4 regions of the Metabacillus hrfriensis genome follow, and region 1 is predicted to be linked to each of the others. Evidence: riboswitches for the same ligand, from Rfam matches in the RefSeq annotation. Region 1 holds a riboswitch; each other region holds the start of a gene.

What was found. Region 1 has a riboswitch for S-adenosylmethionine ahead of mtnK (S-methyl-5-thioribose kinase). Riboswitches for the same ligand answer to the same signal wherever they lie in the genome.
Region 2: another riboswitch for S-adenosylmethionine. It lies ahead of metK (methionine adenosyltransferase); the one in region 1 lies ahead of mtnK (S-methyl-5-thioribose kinase).
Region 3: another riboswitch for S-adenosylmethionine. It lies ahead of QLQ22_RS05765 (bifunctional homocysteine S-methyltransferase/methylenetetrahydrofolate reductase); the one in region 1 lies ahead of mtnK (S-methyl-5-thioribose kinase).
Region 4: another riboswitch for S-adenosylmethionine. It lies ahead of QLQ22_RS22125 (methionine ABC transporter ATP-binding protein); the one in region 1 lies ahead of mtnK (S-methyl-5-thioribose kinase).

The regions. Positions count from the first base shown of each region.
Region 1 covers NZ_CP126116.1:1,820,669-1,825,277, forward strand. Annotated here, with positions in the region: gene QLQ22_RS08990 (sugar ABC transporter ATP-binding protein) at 1-2, opposite strand, end outside; gene QLQ22_RS08995 (sugar ABC transporter substrate-binding protein) at 5-1,126, opposite strand; gene mtnA (S-methyl-5-thioribose-1-phosphate isomerase) at 1,128-2,186, opposite strand; gene mtnK (S-methyl-5-thioribose kinase) at 2,199-3,389, opposite strand; SAM riboswitch class I at 3,486-3,646, opposite strand; gene QLQ22_RS09010 (carbon-nitrogen family hydrolase) at 3,755-4,543, opposite strand.
Region 2 covers NZ_CP126116.1:3,989,559-3,994,167, reverse strand. Annotated here, with positions in the region: gene pckA (phosphoenolpyruvate carboxykinase (ATP)) at 1-746, opposite strand, end outside; SAM riboswitch class I at 1,057-1,192, shown strand; gene metK (methionine adenosyltransferase) at 1,379-2,581, shown strand; gene asnB (asparagine synthase (glutamine-hydrolyzing)) at 2,737-4,609, shown strand, end outside.
Region 3 covers NZ_CP126116.1:1,174,346-1,178,954, reverse strand. Annotated here, with positions in the region: gene QLQ22_RS05775 (CvfB family protein) at 1-669, opposite strand, end outside; gene QLQ22_RS05770 (YajQ family cyclic di-GMP-binding protein) at 1,378-1,869, shown strand; SAM riboswitch class I at 2,054-2,185, shown strand; gene QLQ22_RS05765 (bifunctional homocysteine S-methyltransferase/methylenetetrahydrofolate reductase) at 2,262-4,115, shown strand; gene metH (methionine synthase) at 4,108-4,609, shown strand, end outside.
Region 4 covers NZ_CP126116.1:4,449,404-4,454,012, forward strand. Annotated here, with positions in the region: gene QLQ22_RS22115 (MetQ/NlpA family ABC transporter substrate-binding protein) at 1-630, opposite strand, end outside; gene QLQ22_RS22120 (methionine ABC transporter permease) at 644-1,294, opposite strand; gene QLQ22_RS22125 (methionine ABC transporter ATP-binding protein) at 1,284-2,315, opposite strand; SAM riboswitch class I at 2,558-2,665, opposite strand; SAM riboswitch class I at 2,750-2,863, opposite strand; gene QLQ22_RS22130 (DUF4395 domain-containing protein) at 2,940-3,353, opposite strand; SAM riboswitch class I at 3,569-3,676, shown strand; gene QLQ22_RS22135 (alpha/beta hydrolase) at 3,750-4,520, shown strand; gene QLQ22_RS22140 (AAA family ATPase) at 4,571-4,609, shown strand, end outside.

The DNA.
Region 1 (4,609 bases):
ATGTTTATTCCCCCTTCGTTTCAAGTGTTTTCATCCATGGTGAAGTGGCTACCGCTGAAGTGCCCCAGCCTGGAACATATTCTGAGAGAGAGTCCATTTTAATAGATTGATCCGGAAGAGCTGATCCTTCAACAAGATGCGGTTCCAAGGAATAAATGTTAGGTGTTTCTTCACCGGCGATCTTTTGATAAGCAAAGCGAACCTGTACGCGGCCGACTTCGGCAGGATCCGTGGCAGCAGTCGCTGCCCATGGGCTGTTTTCCTGCTGCATCAGCTCTAGGTCTTCATCACTTAAGTCAATTCCGTATACTTTAATTTCATCACGGCCGGCTTGCTTGATCGCCCGCGTTGCTCCTTTTGCAAATTCATCCCATGCTGCAAAGACGGCATCAATATCGCCTTTATTAGGATGTTTTTTCAAAATGGCTTCCATCTGTGTTTGAGTATCTAAAGCGGTATTGGCGCTTGCAGTACCAAATTTAGCCACTTCTTTAATGTTTGGATAACGCTGTTTGAACGCTTCATAGATGGTGTGGCGTCTTTCCATTGGCGTAAAGCCGGCGACCCAAACCGTAACGATTTCACCTTCGCCGTTTAAGTCTTCAGCTAATGTTTTAAGTGATTTCCAGGCAAGGCTGTAATCGTCCTGGTCAATGACAGTTACGCCGTCTACATCGATGTCACTGTCAAAGGCTACTACAGGGATTCCATTGGCTGCAGCTTTTTCTACAGGGCCTTGGAGGGCATCTGCACGGCCGTGGTCAATTAAAATAGCATCAACGTTTTGCGTGATGGCTGTTTCTACATATGTAGCCATTTTTGATAAGTCGTTATCGGCGTTGTAAATTTGGACAGATCCGCCGAACTTTTTGACCTGCTCCTGAACACCGGAGATGTATTGAGAAGAAAATGTTCCAATTGACATCTGCATGATCGCTGCAATTTTCAGCGGTTTTTGCACGGCTTCAGGTACTTCGGTGCTGCCGGAAGCCGCAGCCGTTTCTTCTTTTTTCTCTTCTGCAGCTTTTGGTTCTGTATCGGATGCAGCATCCTGTTCACTTGTGCACCCGGTTAAAAGAAAGACAAACAATGTAAGTAAAATAAATGCCTGCTTAAACCCTTTCACTTTAGAATTCCCCCTTAAATACTTTCTGAATTTCTGAGCTGTAATCACCGGATAAAACGCCTTTTTCTGTAATGATTCCCGTGATCAAATGATGGGGAGTTACGTCAAAAGCAGGGTTGAACACTTTAACGTGATCCGGGGCAATCTGCTGCCCGCCAAAATGCGTAATTTCCTTGGGATCCCGTTCCTCAATTGGAATTTCTGCACCGCTTTTCGTTTCAGTATCAAAAGTAGAAAGAGGTGCGGCTACGTAAAACGGGATTTGAAAGGCGCCAGCTAAAAGAGCCAGGTTATACGTCCCGATTTTATTGGCAGTATCCCCATTTGCCGCAATGCGGTCTGCCCCTACAATGATGGCGGAAATGCCTTTTGAAAAAATCGTGTGTGCAGCCATATTGTCCGTAATCAGCGTCACATCGACATCTGCCTGCAGGAGCTCCCATGTGGTCAGACGCGCCCCTTGCAAAACAGGGCGGGTTTCACATGCATAAACGGATAGACTGATGTTTTTTTCTTTAGCAAGATAGAAGGGAGCGAGAGCCGTGCCGTAACGTGCAGTAGCAATTGATCCAGCATTGCAGATCGTCATGACGGAATCGCCGTTTTTAAAAAGCGGGAGGGCATGCTCGCCAATTCTGCGGCACGTTGCTTCGTCTTCTACTTGGATTTGAATGGCCTCATGAAGCAGGTCGGTTTTCGCTTCGTTAACGGAAACGGCACCCTGCACGCTTTTTACAAGCCTGCCAAGGGCCCAGAATAAATTAACAGCAGTAGGTCTTGAGCTTGCAAGATAATCATGATCGCGGTCAAGCAGCAGGTGAAATTCCTCTAAATTCTCGGTTTCATACTGTTTAGCAGCGAGCGCAAGCCCAAAAGCTGCGGTTATTCCGATTGCAGGAGCACCGCGCACTTTTAATGCCTTAATCGCTTCCCAAACGTCTGAAATCGTCTGAAGTTTGATATACTCTGTCACAGCAGGCAGTTTTTGCTGATCAAGCAGGCGGATATACGTTTCTTTCCATTCGACAGAACGGGGAATAATTGTATTTGTAAATGACATGATGAATTCTCCTTATCTGACAGGTACTTGTTTAAAAGATTCTGCAAGGTCGGCAGTCGTTTTAATCGATTGACGATTTTTCACAAGCTTGCTTCCTAAATCAAGCGCACGCTGTTTTGCTTCAATTTTGCGCTCATAAGGCTCGATGGAATCAAGATCCGCTACATGAGCGAGACCGATCGTGCGTCTGATGATTTCAATGCCGGCAAAACCAATTGCATCTTCAAATGCTTTCTCCAGGATAAAAGAAAGATAGCCGTCAACTTTTGCGAAAGCTTCCAGACTGTCATTCTTCCATGCTTTTGAAAATTCTTCTTCAAAAACGGCCCATGCGGTCTCGATATGATCTAAAAGAACCTGCTGATTTGCTTCATCTCTGGAAATGGCGTTCATTAAAAGATTGGCGAAAAAATGTCCAAGATCAAATCCAATCGGACCATAGTAGGCAAATTCAGGGTCAATTACCTTCGTTTCCGTTTCACTTGCAAAAATACTTCCTGTATGAAGATCTCCGTGAACAAGCGTTTCAGCTTCTGTGAGAAATTTATGCTTTAATTTAGCCACTTCAAGCTTTAAATGACTATCATTCCAAATGTTTTCAGCATCCTGCCTCAGCTCTTCTTCAAAGCTGTTTGAATCATAGTCGAAAAACGGGTCGGTAAAGACGAAATCTTCAGTTATTTTGCAAAGGTCGGGATTCGAAAATTGTTTGACCAGCTGCTTTTTTGCCTGCGGATTCAGTGCAAAATCAGAATTATAGAATAATGTCTTTCCTAAAAATTCGCCGATATGTCTTCCTAATAGCGGGAATTCTCTGCCTTCTATCAATCCGGCTCTAGCAATCTGCAAATGTGAGAGATCCTCCATTGCTGTGATCGCTAAAGTTTCATCCGTGTAGTAAATCTTTGGCACATATGCACTTGCCACTTCAGCCTGCTTCAGCAGGGCGCTGCTTTCGATTCTGGCGCGGTCAAGAGTAAGCGGCCAGCTCTCGCCGATTACTTTTGCATACGGAAGGGCTTGTTTGATGATGATTCCATTTTGATTCTGATTTACAATGTGAAAAACAAGGTTCAAGTTGCCGTCGCCAATTTCCCTGCATGACAGGACACTTTTTTCTTCAAACAACCCCAGTCTGGTGACAAGAGCTACAGCGGCGCTTTCAGTTAACGGTTCATAAGCAGATGATCGATAGTTTGACATGGTTTATAACCCTCCAGTTTTATAATTAGAGGCTTTTCGGGCAATAAGAAAAGCCTCTTCCACAGTGAAAGAGGCTTGAAGGCATAGGCTTCGCACCTCTTATCTGCCAGAAAGAACTTCTTTCTGTTGGAATTAGCACCGTGCCTTGTAGGAGTAATCTCCCCGCGCATAAAAAACTGCGCCCCATTTTACAATGGTTTTACGGTCGGTTGCTGGGCGTCATCGGGCCAAATCCCTCAGCCTACTCTTGATAAGAGATAGTATGAAATTAAAGGTTGGTGATAAAAAAATGTATTCGCACAATTTGGAATTTATCACTTGTTCTGAATGTTAACAGGTATGACGAAAAACTGTCAATACTTTTTTTAAGAGTAAAAATCAGGAAGTCTGTCTTTGAAAATAGGAATTTGTTTCCTGATTTCTTTAACTTTCTCCATCTGAAGGACTGCCGTAAGCGAGGTTTGCTCTGTCCCGGCTTCAGCTAAAATTTCTCCCCACGGATCGATTATCATCGAGTGACCGGCGAATTCATTATTCGGATCACTGCCTGAGCGGTTGCAGGCTACAACAAAACATTGATTTTCAATTGCACGGCTGATCAGCATGGATCTCCAGTGATGCAGTCTTGGGAGCGGCCATTCTGCCACAACGTAAAGGATTTCTGCTCCTTGTGCTGTATGAACGCGGATCCATTCAGGGAATCGAATGTCATAGCAAATCACTCCGGCACTTTGCAGACCGTCAAGCTGAAACAGGCCTTTTTCGGTTCCGCCGTTTAGATAAAGGTGCTCATCCATCAGTTTGAAAAGATGCAGCTTGCTGTATTCATGGTTAAGCTCGCCTTGGCGATTAAAAACATACATTGTGTTCGTGACGCCTGCCTCTGTTTTTTTCGCAACAGAACCTGCCACAATATTAACTTCATATGTTTTAGCCAGACTGCTGACCAGAGCGATTGTTTTGCTGCCGTTTGGGTCTGCGATCTCGTCGAGCCTAGTAAGATCATAGCCTGTTGTCCACAGTTCAGGCAGAACAATTACGTCAGGTTTTTCAGATGCTGCTATTTTTTCTATTTCTTTTTTTACCGTTTCAATATTTGCTTCAGGGTCACCAAAAACAAGGTCTATTTGCAGGCATGCCACTTTTGGATTCATCAATCTTCATCTCCGCCTCGAAAATTTTTCTTTACAAGCTGACTCTAACAATATATGATTTTTCAC
Region 2 (4,609 bases), 2.2 Mb from region 1:
CGTTTAGGATCAGCAGACAAGGTTGTTTTTCCTGTTCCAGACAGACCGAAGAAAAGGGCCACATCGCCTTCCTGACCAACATTTGCAGAGCAGTGCATCGGCAGGATACCGCTTTCAGGAAGAAGGTAATTCATGACAGAGAAAATAGATTTTTTCATTTCTCCTGCATATTCCGTTCCTCCGATTAAGATCGTTCTTTTCTCAAAAGAAATGATGATAAAAGTTTCAGAATTTGTTCCATCTACTGACGGATCTGCTTTAAAGTTTGGTGCAGACACGATCGTGAATGGATTATCATGCTGAATCAGCTCATCTCCGCTCTCTGGCTGAATGAATAATTGCTGTGCAAAAAGGTTATGCCAGGCGAATTCATTTACAACCTGAATCGGCAGGCGGTATTTTGCGTCAGCTCCGGCAAAGCCTTTGAAAACAAAAAGCTCATTGCGGTCTTTTAAGTATGAAAGAACTTTTAAATACAATTTTTCAAATGCCGTTTCAGAGAAAGGCTGATTAACAGCACCCCACTCAATTTTGTCATTTGTTGAATTTTCTTTTACAATAAATTTATCTTTAGGTGAACGTCCTGTGTAAGTACCAGTTGTTGCACGGACTGCTCCCGTTGAAGTTAATGTACCTTCTTTGCGCTCTAATACTTTCTCTACAAGAACGGGAACTGATAAGTTATGAAATGCATTTTCCCCTTTAAGTAAAACATCAAGCTCATTTGTAATTTCAATTGAATTCATCCCATACCCATCCTTTACCTATATTTCTATTATTATTTTCAACTATATGTTAAGTGATTCTTCTTAATTAGTATAACACATTAAAATGAATAGTCTATACTATTTAACTTATTCTACGTACAAATTGATGAAATGGAACGGTTTTAGAAACGTTTTTGATGAAAATGATACATATATAATAGGAATGTTTTTATTTCGGCATTTTGTGGAATCATATAAAAAGGGTTCTGAAAAATCTTATGCGAAAACCTTGTCAGTTTTTGTTGACACCTGAAGGAAATATACGATATTATATGTCCTTGAACGGATTCTCTTATCCCGAGCTGGTGGAGGGACAGGCCCAATGAAACCCAGCAACCTGCTTTATCTTGAAAATTCATTTTCGTGAATTTTTGCGAGCAAAGGTGCTAACCTGATGCAAGGCGAAAGCCCTTGATCGATAAGAGCGAAAGGCTACGATTTTAGTAAATAACCTTTCCTCGCGGGAAAGGATTTTTTATTTCAAATATATTTTGCCTGAAAGTACTCGTGGATTCTCCTAAAACATGCCAACTGAAATATTTTGCCAAATGGTCAAAATATGAAAGGGAATGAGTTCCGTATCATCTAACCTTTTGAGGAGGAAAACTTTAATGACTAAACAACGTCGTCTGTTTACTTCAGAGTCTGTAACTGAAGGTCATCCTGATAAAATTTGTGACCAGATTTCTGACTCGATTTTAGATGCAATCCTAGAAAAAGATGCAAATGCACGTGTAGCTTGTGAAACATCTGTTACAACAGGTCTTGTTCTGGTTGCTGGTGAAATTACAACTTCTACTTATGTAGACATTCCAAAAATCGTTCGCGAAACGGTTAAAGAAATTGGCTACACTCGTGCAAAATATGGTTTTGATGCAGAAACATGTGCAGTACTTACTTCAATTGATGAACAGTCAGCAGATATCGCGATGGGTGTTGATCAGGCGCTTGAAGCACGTGAAGGAAAAATGACAGATGAGCAGATTGAAGCTATTGGTGCAGGTGACCAAGGATTGATGTTCGGTTTTGCAAATAACGAAACGAAAGAATTAATGCCGCTGCCGATCTCACTTGCTCACAAACTTGCACGCCGTTTAACAGAAGTCCGCAAAGAAGAAATTCTTCCGTACCTTCGTCCTGACGGTAAAACTCAAGTAACAGTTGAGTATGATGAAAATGACAAGCCTGTTCGCATTGATACAATTGTTATTTCAACTCAGCATCACCCTGAAATTTCATTGGAGCAAATTCAGCGCAACGTAAAAGAACATGTAATTAACCCGGTTGTACCGAATGAATTAATTGATGAAGATACAAAATACTTCATCAACCCGACTGGCCGTTTCGTAATCGGCGGACCGCAGGGCGATGCAGGCTTAACAGGCCGTAAAATCATCGTTGATACTTACGGAGGGTATGCTCGTCACGGAGGCGGTGCATTCTCTGGTAAAGATCCAACAAAAGTTGACCGCTCTGCAGCTTATGCAGCACGCTATGTAGCTAAGAATATTGTAGCAGCTGGCCTTGCTGATAAATGTGAAGTTCAGCTTGCATACGCAATTGGTGTAGCTCAGCCGGTATCAATTGCGATCGATACATTTGAAACAGGGAAAGTGAAGGAAGATGTGTTAGTGGATGTTGTTCGTGCTAACTTTGACCTTCGTCCGGCAGGAATCATCAACATGCTGAATCTTCGCCGTCCAATTTACAAACAAACAGCTGCCTACGGACACTTCGGCCGTAATGATCTTGACCTTCCATGGGAAAGAACAGATAAAGCAGAAGCTCTTAAAGAACAGGCTTTAAACCGATAATAAGTAAAAAAGGATGAGAATACTGCTGTATGCAGCTCTCATCCTTTTTTTTGTCGAAAAAAATCGGGATTTTTGTTTAATTTTGTAAAAAAATGCAACAATCTCTTACTAGTCTTCGTTTTATAAGTGGAAAGACACTTTTGGAGGCGAATAGGATGTGCGGATTTGTTGGAATTATTGATTATCGTAAACAAACGAGAGATCTTTTATTTAATACATTCATTGAGAAGGCAAGCAGAAAAATAGAACACAGAGGTCCGGATGACAGCGGAATTTATCAAGATGAGCAGGTTCTTCTGGCCTTTCAGCGGTTAAGCATTATTGATGTTAAAAGCGGACACCAGCCTATGGCTTATGGATCTGATGACCGCTACTATATTGTGTTTAACGGTGAAATTTATAACTATATTGAGCTCAGAGAAATCATTTTTTCCCATGGATTTAAGTTGAAAACGGATACGGATACAGAAGTGATTGTTGCGCTTTATTGCATTTATGGCCAGGAAACGCTTCAACTTTTAAGAGGAATGTTTTCATTTCTTATTTGGGACAGACAGGAACACTTTTTATTCGGTGCGAGAGATCACTTTGGAATAAAGCCTCTTTACTACATAGAAAACGGCGAAATGAATCTTTTTGCTTCGGAGCTTAAGAGTTTAACTGATTATCTTCCAAATCCTCTTATTAATGAAGAATCCTTAGAGCACTATCTCTCTTTTCAATATGTACCGGACCCAGGCACGATGCAGAAGCATATTAAGAAAGTGCCTCCAGGCTATTTCTTTACAAAAAAAACGGGAGAAGCACTAGAGCTTACAAGGTACTGGAAACCGAAACTTGTGCCCGTACGTCCAACTGACGAAAACAGGCTCAAAGAAAAAATTCAGGATGCCTTAATTGATTCGGTCAAAGTCCATATGCGAAGCGATGTGCCTGTTGGATCTTTTCTGTCGGGGGGAGTGGATTCAAGTATTATTGCATCCATTGCGAAGGAATTTCACCCTTCACTTAAAACGTTTTCTGTCGGCTTTATGCAAGAAGGCTACAGCGAAATCGATATAGCAAAAGAAACAGCGGATGCGCTTGGCGTTGAGAATTTTTCCTATACCGTTGATCATATGGAATTTATGAGGGAGCTTCCAAAAATCATTTGGCATATGGATGATCCAGTGGCAGATCCGGCTTCTATTCCTCTTTATTTTATTGCACGTGAGGCAAGCAAGCAGGTGAAAGTCGTTTTATCTGGGGAAGGAGCAGATGAGCTTTTTGCAGGCTATAATATTTATAAAGAACCTCAAGATCTATCTGTCTTTGGACATCTTCCTCACAGCTTTAAGCAAAGATTAAAACAGCTGGCTGCGGTTTTTCCTGAAGGAATGAAAGGAAAAAGCTTTATTGAGAGGGGGACAACCCTTTTAGAAGATCGGTATATTGGAAATGCCAACATCTTTTCATCTGCCGAAAAACATGAATTGCTTTCTGCAGATGTTCATTTTGATCCAACAGATATAACAGGGATCCTTTATGACGATGTCAGTCATTTAGACAGCATCTCGAAAATGCAATATATTGATGTGATGACCTGGCTCAAAGGGGATATTCTTGTGAAAGCAGACAAAATGACAATGGCGCATTCATTGGAACTAAGGGTGCCTTTCCTGGATAAAGAAGTTTTTAAAATTGCTTCAACCATTCCGCATGAGTTAAAAATCAAACATGGCGAAACGAAATATCTGCTTCGCCAGGCTGTCCGGGACATTGTTCCGCCGCACGTTCTCAATCGAAAAAAACTGGGTTTTCCTGTTCCGATACGGAATTGGCTGAAAAATGAGATGTATGATTGGGCAAAAGTGATCATATGGGAGAGCGGGACGGGAGATCTCATTAATAAATCGTATGCCGCACAATTATTAGATCAGCATTATATGGGAGAGGCAGATCACAGCAGGAAGATATGGACTGTTTTAACGTTTATGATTTGGCACCAGGTGTTCATCGAAAATGTCTACCATTTTGATGATGCTGCAC
Region 3 (4,609 bases), 650 kb from region 1:
CTGTGCATCCTCATCCAATGCTTCATGCTTTCTGGGAAGCAGAGATACGTTGATTGTTCCATCGTCTTTCACTTCAATTACACGTCCTGTTACCAGCTCGCCTAAACGAGGCTCTCTTTTACGCTGCGAAGAGTGAATAAATCCTTTGTAGCCTTCTTCTGTAATAATATATGAGCCGGCAATAATCATTCTGTAAACTCTGCCTGTCACAGTTTGATTGTTGGCTGCACCTTCTGCTGATACGATATTCTCCTGCATGACATCTTCCGTTGCAAGCTTCGTGAAAAACCTGCCATTTTTCGTTACCTTCAAAGAACAATAAAGCATGTCCCCCTCTTCAGGCCAAACCTCGATAAACGCTGGAAGGATATCGTTTGCTACCAGGGCATCCTTGGATAAACCAATATCAACAAACGCTCCCATGTCTTCTCTTACGCTTACAACTTCAACCCAGTCGTAATGATCCTCGGTAATTTTCGGTTTCTTCATTGTTGCAGCAAGACGGTCTTCATGATCAACAATTAAATAAACCTCTACTTCTTCTTTGTCATCAATCGGTTCCGTGATTTCCGTTTTATGAAGGAGCACACGGCTTTCCCCATCTGTTAAATAATAGCCATAATCTAATTTTTCATCTATCGAAAGCGTCATAAACGTTCCTGGATTCATCAATTGTATTTCGTTCCTTTCTTTTGCAGGTTGCATCTGCTGTTAGTTTTCAAATTGAAGCGGACATTTATGTATGAATGTGCACCTTAACGGCTAATCGTCTGGGCTAATCGGGTGCTTAATTGCTGCAGACTACTCCAACTTTTACGTTTTGTACTTCGTATTGTCCGGCTCCATCGCCTAACTCCTCGGCCAGAACGGATCCGCCAGTAAAGGCAAAAAGCGCCTTTTCTGGCAGATCCTTATCTGTCTGTCGGAGCTAAACAGGCGATTCCGCACTTCGTATTGTCCGGCTCCATCGCCCAGCTCCTCGGCCAGAACAAATTCCCCCAAAAAGTCAAACCCGGACTTCATCCTCATTGCTGCAGACTACTCCAACTTTTACGTTTTGTACTTCGTCTTGTCCGGCTCCATCGCCCAGCTCCTCGGCCAGAACGGATCCGCCAGTAAAGGCAAAAAGCGCCTTTTCTGGCAGATCCTTATCTGTCTGTCGGAGCTAAACGGGCGATTCCGCACTTCGTATTGTCCGGCTCCATCGCCCAGCTCCTCGGCCAGAACAAATTCCCCCAAAAAGTCAAACCCGGACTTTTCGGCGGAATTCTTATCTGTCTGTCGGAGCTAAACGGGCGATTCCGCACTTCGTTAGTTGTTATCCCCTGTTCATTCTACTATAATCTATAGATAATATAAACTTTTGGGAGGATTCTTATGGCGAAGGACAGTTCTTTTGATATTGTTTCAAAGGTGGATATGCCTGAGGTGACGAATGCAATTACGATGACAATGAAGGAAATTGGCACCCGCTATGATTTTAAAGGGAGCAAAAGCAGCATTTCTCTTGAAAAAGAAGAGATTGTTTTAGTTTCAGATGATGAGTTTAAAATGGATCAGTTAAAGGATGTTTTTATTTCTAAATTGATAAAGCGCAATGTAGCGACACGAAATATTGATTACGGAAAAATCGAAGGTGCATCGGGCGGAACGATTCGCCAGCGCGCTAAGCTCATTCAGGGTATTGATAAGGATAATGCAAAAAAGATTAATGCCATTATTAAAAATTCCGGATTAAAAGTAAAAACTCAGGTTCAGGACGATCAGGTCCGTGTGACCGGCAAAAATAAGGACGACCTTCAGCAGGTGATCGCAGCCGTTCGCGGAGCCGACCTGCCGATAGATGTTCAATTCATTAATTTCAGATAAAGTGAACAAACACTCGGGCTATCCTCTGCTGAGTGTTTTTTTCGTTGTTCTGCAAGTATCTGCTTCGATTTCCCCTCAACAAATTCCCCGTCTATTCAGAAAAGTTTTATTTTTGTATTGAATCTATCCGAAAAAACATGTAAATTAGATATAATATCTTTTTCTAAAATTTCATATTTCACCATTCTTATCTAGAGAAGCTGAGGGACTGGCCCTTTGAAGCTTCAGCAACCTGGCATAATGAAATCATCTGTCTTCATCAGAGATTTCAATCCAAGGTGCTAATTCCAGCGATGCATCCATCGAACGATAAGAAGAAGTCCTGAACGTTCAAAAGTCTTCTTCTTGGAAGGCTTTTTTTGTTTTTTTATTGCACTAAGGAGGTTTGGAGTTTGACACTTTTAAACGATTTACAGAAGAAGATCCTGATTGGCGACGGAGCAATGGGAACATTGCTTTACTCACACGGAGTTGACAGGTGTTTTGAAGAATTGAATTTATCGAAGCCTGATGAAATATTAAATGTTCATAAGGCGTATATTGCAGCCGGTGCAGATGTCATTCAGACAAATACTTACGGTGCAAACTATATTAAACTATCAAGATATGGACTTGAAGATGAAGTGAGAGCAATTAACCGTACTGCCGTTCAGATTGCTAAAAAAGCAGCAGCCGGCAATAACACCTATGTTCTTGGAACAATAGGCGGCATCCGTGCTTTCAAGAAAAATGCCTATTCCCTTGAGGACATTAAACGAAATTTCAGAGAACAGCTTTACCTTATGCTCAGTGAAGAGGTAAGCGGTCTGCTGCTTGAAACCTATTATGATCTTGAAGAAATTAAAACCGTATTAGAGATCGCCAGAAAAGAAACGAATATCCCGATTATTACAAACATCTCCCTTCACGAAATTGGAGTCTTGCAGGATGGAACACCCCTGCAAGAAGGCCTTTCTCAGCTTGAGGCCCTTGGTGCTGACGTTGTCGGTCTGAATTGCAGACTTGGTCCTTACCATATGCTTTCATCACTTGAAGAAATTCCGCTCCCGGAAAGAGCGTTCTTATCTGTTTATCCCAACAGCAGCTTGCCTACTCTTGAAGAAGGAAGACTTGTCTATGGCTCTGGAGAAAAATATTTTGCAGAAAGCGCTCTAGCCTTCAGAAATCAGGGAGCAAGACTGATTGGAGGCTGCTGCGGCACAACCCCAATCCACATCGAAGCAATGGCAGCAGCGCTTAAAGGACTCCCTCCAGTTACAGAAAAGAAAGTTAAAATAAGAAAGAAAGAGATTTCTGTCACGTCTGCAGCGGAAAGAAAGTACCCTCCCCTGCCGGAAATAGTCAATAAAAAGCGCTCTCTGATTGTAGAACTCGATCCTCCTAAAAAGCTTGGGCTGGACAAATTTATAAAAGGTGCAAAAGCACTGCAAGCTGCTGGAATCGATGCCTTAACACTTGCAGACAACTCACTTGCATCACCGAGAATAAGCAATGTGGCTGTAGGGTCCATCGTTCAGCAAACACTTGGACTCAGGTCCTTAATTCATATTACATGCCGCGACCGCAACTTAATTGGCCTTCAATCTCATTTAATGGGTCTTCATACGCTGGGACTTACGGATGTGCTGGCGATTACGGGCGATCCATCAAAAATCGGGGATTTTCCGGGAGCTACTTCCGTTTATGATCTTTCATCATTTGATTTGATCAGCTTAATTAAACAATTTAACGATGGTCTTTCTTATTCAGGAAAACCTCTTGGGGAAAAAACCAATTTTTCAGTTGCCGCTGCGTTTAATCCCAATGTTAAATATCTAGATAAAGCGGTAAAAAGACTGGAGAAGAAAATTGCCTGCGGTGCAGATTATTTCATTTCACAGCCAATTTACTCAGAAAAACAGCTGATTGATGTTTATGAGGAAACGAAGCACTTAACCGTTCCGATTTATATCGGCATTATGCCGCTCACAAGCAGCCGCAATGCAGAATTTATCCATAACGAAATTCCGGGCATTACTCTTTCTGACAGTATTCGTGAAAGAATGGCCCGGGCAGGCGACAATCGGGAGAAAGCCTATCAGGAAGGATTGGCGATTTCTAAAAGACTGATCGATGCTGCCTTTGACTTATTTAATGGAATCTACTTAATTACACCATTTTTAAACTATGAATTAACCGTTGAACTGACAAATTACATTCACAAGAAACAAATTGAGGTCAATGAAAGGAAGATTACGCATGTCTGATATAAAAAAGCAGCTTGAGAAAAAAATCCTCGTTCTGGACGGAGCGATGGGCACCATGATACAGGATGCAAATCTTTCTGCAGATGATTTCGGCGGAGAAGAATACGAGGGCTGCAATGAGTATTTAACGATTACTGCACCAGAAGTCATCGAATCCATTCATGATGCTTACCTGGACGCTAAAGCAGATATTATTGAAACCAACACATTTGGCGCTACCAAGATTGTTCTTGATGAATATAATCTCGGTCACCTCGCTTTTGAGTTAAATAAAAAAGCGGCGGAGATCGCCAAAAAGGCAGCTGAAAAATATTCAACTCCTGACTGGCCGCGTTATGTTGCGGGCTCAATGGGCCCTACGACAAAAACACTTTCTGTTACAGGCGGAGCAACGTTTGAAGAGCTTATTCAAAATTACGAAGAACAGACGCTCGGCCTGCTTGCAGGCGGTGCTGATTTGCTTCTTCTTGAAACGAGCCAGGACTTATTAAATG
Region 4 (4,609 bases), 2.4 Mb from region 1:
CACTGGGTTAAAGCCTGCATCTACAGCAATGCCGTTATTAATGACCGATCCTGCTACATCCGGTAATACACGCGGTGTCTGGCCAGCAACAACAGGAACAATTTCTAAGTTTTTCGGATTTGAAACAATTTTGTCCAATGAACCATTTCCATCAAAGTCCTCTGGCAGTTCAATCAAGCCTGCATCCTGAAGCAGAAGGAAAGCTCTGCCCATATTGGTTGCTTCGTTTGGAACGGCAATCTTTCCGCCTTTGGGAATGTCTTTAATAGATTTATATTTATCAGAATAAAGCCCAAGTGGAGCAATCACAGTTGTACCGATTGGTGATAGATCAAGATCGTGTTCTTTTTTAAATGCGTTAAAATAAGAAATGGTCTGGAATGCATTTGCATCAAGCTCACCTTCTGCCAGTGCCAGGTTTGGCTGAACGTAATCTGAGAATGTGACAATCTCAATGTTGATGCCTTCTTTTTCGGCTTTCTTTGCAACGAAATCCCAAATGCGGTTATCTGATCCGCTTACGCCAATTTTGACATTTACTTCTTCTTTCCCGTTTGCTGTTTTATTTCCGCAGCCTGCAGCAAGAGCTCCTACTACTAGAATAAGTGCTAGGATAATAAATTTTTTCATTTTGTTTCTCTCCCTATCGTCTTCTGATTTTTTTAGATAATAAGTTTCCTGATGATTGAAGCCCCTGAACGAGCACAACAAGGATTGTAACGGTAATAATCATGACAACTGTGTCAAAGCGCTGGTAGCCGTATGTAATGGCGAGATCCCCGAGTCCGCCGCCGCCGACAGCTCCAGCCATCGCTGATGCCCCGACAAGACCAACCGTTGCGATTGTAAGACTTAATACAAGTGAGCTTAATGCTTCTGGAACGATGAATTTAAAGATGATTTGCGTTGGTGTTGCTCCCATAGCTTCTGCTGCCTCTATGACTCCCGGGTCCACTTCTAATAATGAGTTCTCAATCAATCTCGCAATATATGGACCTGCATAAAAGACAAGCGGCACTACAGCAGCGGCAGTCCCAATTGATGTTCCTACAATTAATCTGGTTAGCGGAACAATCGCAACCATTAATATAATGAAGGGTACAGAACGGAAGATATTGACGACACCGTTCAAGATATTAAAAATAATGGCATTTTCCCATAGGTGCCCTTTTCTTGTAATGACCAGCAGCACACCAAGCGGCAGTCCGATCAAGGTTGAGAAAAGCAATGAAAAACCGGTCATTGCAAGTGTTTCGATCAGTGCATCAATAATTTGCTGTGAATTAACTAGCATGTACTTCCACCTCTTTAACTGTGACATTTTCCTGATTCATTACTAATAACGCCCGTTTAATTTCGCTTTTTGCTCCCTGCAGCTCGACAATCAAATGTCCAAACGGGATGCCCTGAAGCTCTGTGATGTTTCCAAATAAAACATTGATATCAAGATCAAACCGTTTAGCAATCTGAGAAAGCAGCGGCTGGCCCGAAGATTTGCCGACAAAGTTAATTTTGAAAATCTGTCCCTGTGCATTCTCCTCCTGCACTAATTTCAGCACAGACTCAGGGATGGAATCATTCAGAACAGAACTGACAAAGTTCGAAGCTGTTTTTGTTTGAGGATTTGAGAATACATCAAATACTGAGCCTGACTCGATAATTTTTCCGCCCTCAATTACTGCAACCCTATCGCAAACCTCCCTGATAACTGACATCTCATGGGTGATCATTAAAATTGTAATGTTGTATTCCTGATTGATTTTTTTCAAAAGCTTCAGAATGGACCCGGTTGTTTGAGGATCAAGTGCAGATGTTGCTTCATCACACAATAGAATGGAGGGCTGTGTAGCCAGTGCTCTTGCAATGCCGACACGCTGTTTTTGACCCCCTGACAGCTGGTCTGGATATTGATTTGCTTTGTCCTCTAACCCTACAAACGACAATAATTCTGTTACTCTTTGTTTGATTTCTTTTTGAGAGGCTTTTGCAAGAAGGAGCGGCATCGCAACATTGGCGAAGACCGTTTTGGAATTCAGCAGATTGAAATGCTGGAAGACCATGCCGATTTTGCGTTTTACTTGTCTTACTTCCTTTTGGGATAGTGCCGTTAAATCGAGATTATCAACAATGATTTTTCCCGAGCTTGGACGCTCTAACAAATTCACTGTGCGGATCAGTGTGCTTTTACCGGCTCCGCTGAATCCGATCACACCGCAAATCTCCCCCTGCTTCACATGAAGATCAATGCCGTTAAGGGCTCTCACTTCATTTCCGCCGCTGTTATAAACCTTTGTGACACCTTCAAATTGAATCATATGTATTCCTCCCGTGATATTGATTTGAAAAGCGCAAGCGCCCGTTTAGCTCCGACAGACAGATAAGAATCTGACAGAAAAGTCCGGGTTTGACTTTTTTGGCGGATTTGTTCTGGCCGAGGAGTTGGGCAATGGAGCTAGACATCAATGCGCAAATTTTTATACTTTCTTATCTCTAAATAAAAAACCCTCTTCTATCCGACAAGAAGAGGGCATGAATTCATAAAGAATCACTAGGTCTCTTCTTATCTCCCAGGCTTTTTGCCTGCTGGAATTGGCACAGTACTTTTTTATAAAAGTCCGCTGCCGAAGCATCATCAGGCCAGTCCCTCCGCTTCTCTGGATAAGAAATCTATTTAATTTGCTGAAAAACAAAAAACCTCTTCCTGAAAGCCAAGAAGAGGGTAAGATCAAAGGTAAAAGACCGTTCACTCTTCTTATCTCTCAAGCGAAATCACGCTTGTTGGAGTTGGCACAGTTCTCAGGAAAGTCTGAGTCTGCTGCCGAGGTTTCAAAGGGCCAAATCCCTCCACCTCTCGTGATAAGAAGTTTCATATTTTCGATGTGAGTCCTACTTTACGCTGGTATTTTCAAAAAGTCAACACTTTTTTCATAAAAATATGACTACTTTGAAAGCCTGCGGTATCGGTATTGCTGCCACTGAAAACGAATAAAGCAGCCAACACAAAAGCCTAATATGGCAACAAATGCAGCTAGCGCGACCATTGCGGTAAAGATATAAGCCAGAGTCATCCAGTTCATCATATAACCAAGAAAACCAAGACTAAGACAGATGACTGCAATCATCTGATTGAACTGCTGCTGTTCGAAATCCTCGGGAATGTATTCCGAAGGCTTTTTTCTTAAAAAGAGCTTTGCCGTCTTCATAATAGGGTTAAATTTAAAAAGAAGCCCCATTAATCCTGGAATAAGAGGTATAAGAAGAAACCAGCCGGATCCTGAAACCCAAGCGGCTGCGACAGATAACACAATAAACCATTGATTCGTTAATACAAGAGGTTTAGGAATCGTATTCACTTAAATCCCACCTATCTGATTGGAATATTAGTATTCTACTCCTGTTTTTGTCATTTGTGAAGATAGAAACCTCAGGGGATTTCCCCCCCTTAAAAGCGTGTGAATGGGGTACTCAAATCGCTGATTCTCTGCTTTCATAACCTCAAAGTTTATTGACAGTTAGAAGGCGGCCGTGATAAGATCATTAAAACCAACTAAACCAATCAGAATTAAATAAATTATCAAGAGTGAACGAGAGATCTGGCTCCGCGACTTCACAGCAACCGCCGGCAAACGGAAAGGTGCTCCCACCAGCAAAGCTGCTGTGCTTTGGTTGATAGAGAAAAACCCTCTCTTTATAGCCAATGAAAGAGAGGGTTTTTCTTTTATGATTTGTATGAATTGGAGGAATCACAAATGACTGAAACGATTTACTCTGTATTGCCCGGTGCTGAAAGCTTTTTTTATAAAGGAAATGAGATTGGCATTCTGCTTTGCCATGGATTTGTTGGAACACCTCAAAGTGTTGGAGAACTGGGAAAACTGCTTGCTGATAAAGGCTTCACCGTTCTTGCCCCGCGATTAAAAGGCCACGGGACAGATGCTCGCGAGCTTGAAGCCTGCTGTTATCTGGATTGGATCAAAGACATTGAACAGACTTATTTAAAGCTGAAAAAAATCTGCCGGAAAGTATTTATTGCAGGTCAATCTATGGGCGGCATCCTAGCTTTGCATTTAGCTGGCAAATACAAAGAAATCAGCGGTGTGATTACGATTAATGCTGCTTTAAGCGTGCCTGGATATGAGTCTTTCGAAGATCTGACAGAGCCAAGGTTCATTGCTGAAGGAAAACCGGATATAAAAGCAGAAGGAATCGAAGAAATTACTTACTCAGCTGTTCCAATTACAGCCGTTCATAATCTCCTTAATCTTATAAAATTTATAAAACCAAAGCTTTCAGAAGTCTCATGTCCGCTGCTCGTTTTTAAATCCGAAGAAGACCATGTCGTCCCTCCGGACAGCTCCGATACCCTTTTTGAAAACGTCTCATCATCTATGAAAAAAATCATCAGTCTAACTAACTCCTATCACGTTGCTTCCATGGATTACGATAAAGAAATTATTGCAGATAGAACCTCGGATTACATACATTTGTGCTGTCATCCATTCTACAAAATTTCCGTTTAGCCAATGACTTTCTTCCGGCATTCCTGTTAAACTAAGAGCAGGTGATAAACATGTTTTTAAAATTAATCAAATTAAATAAAGAAGAGATA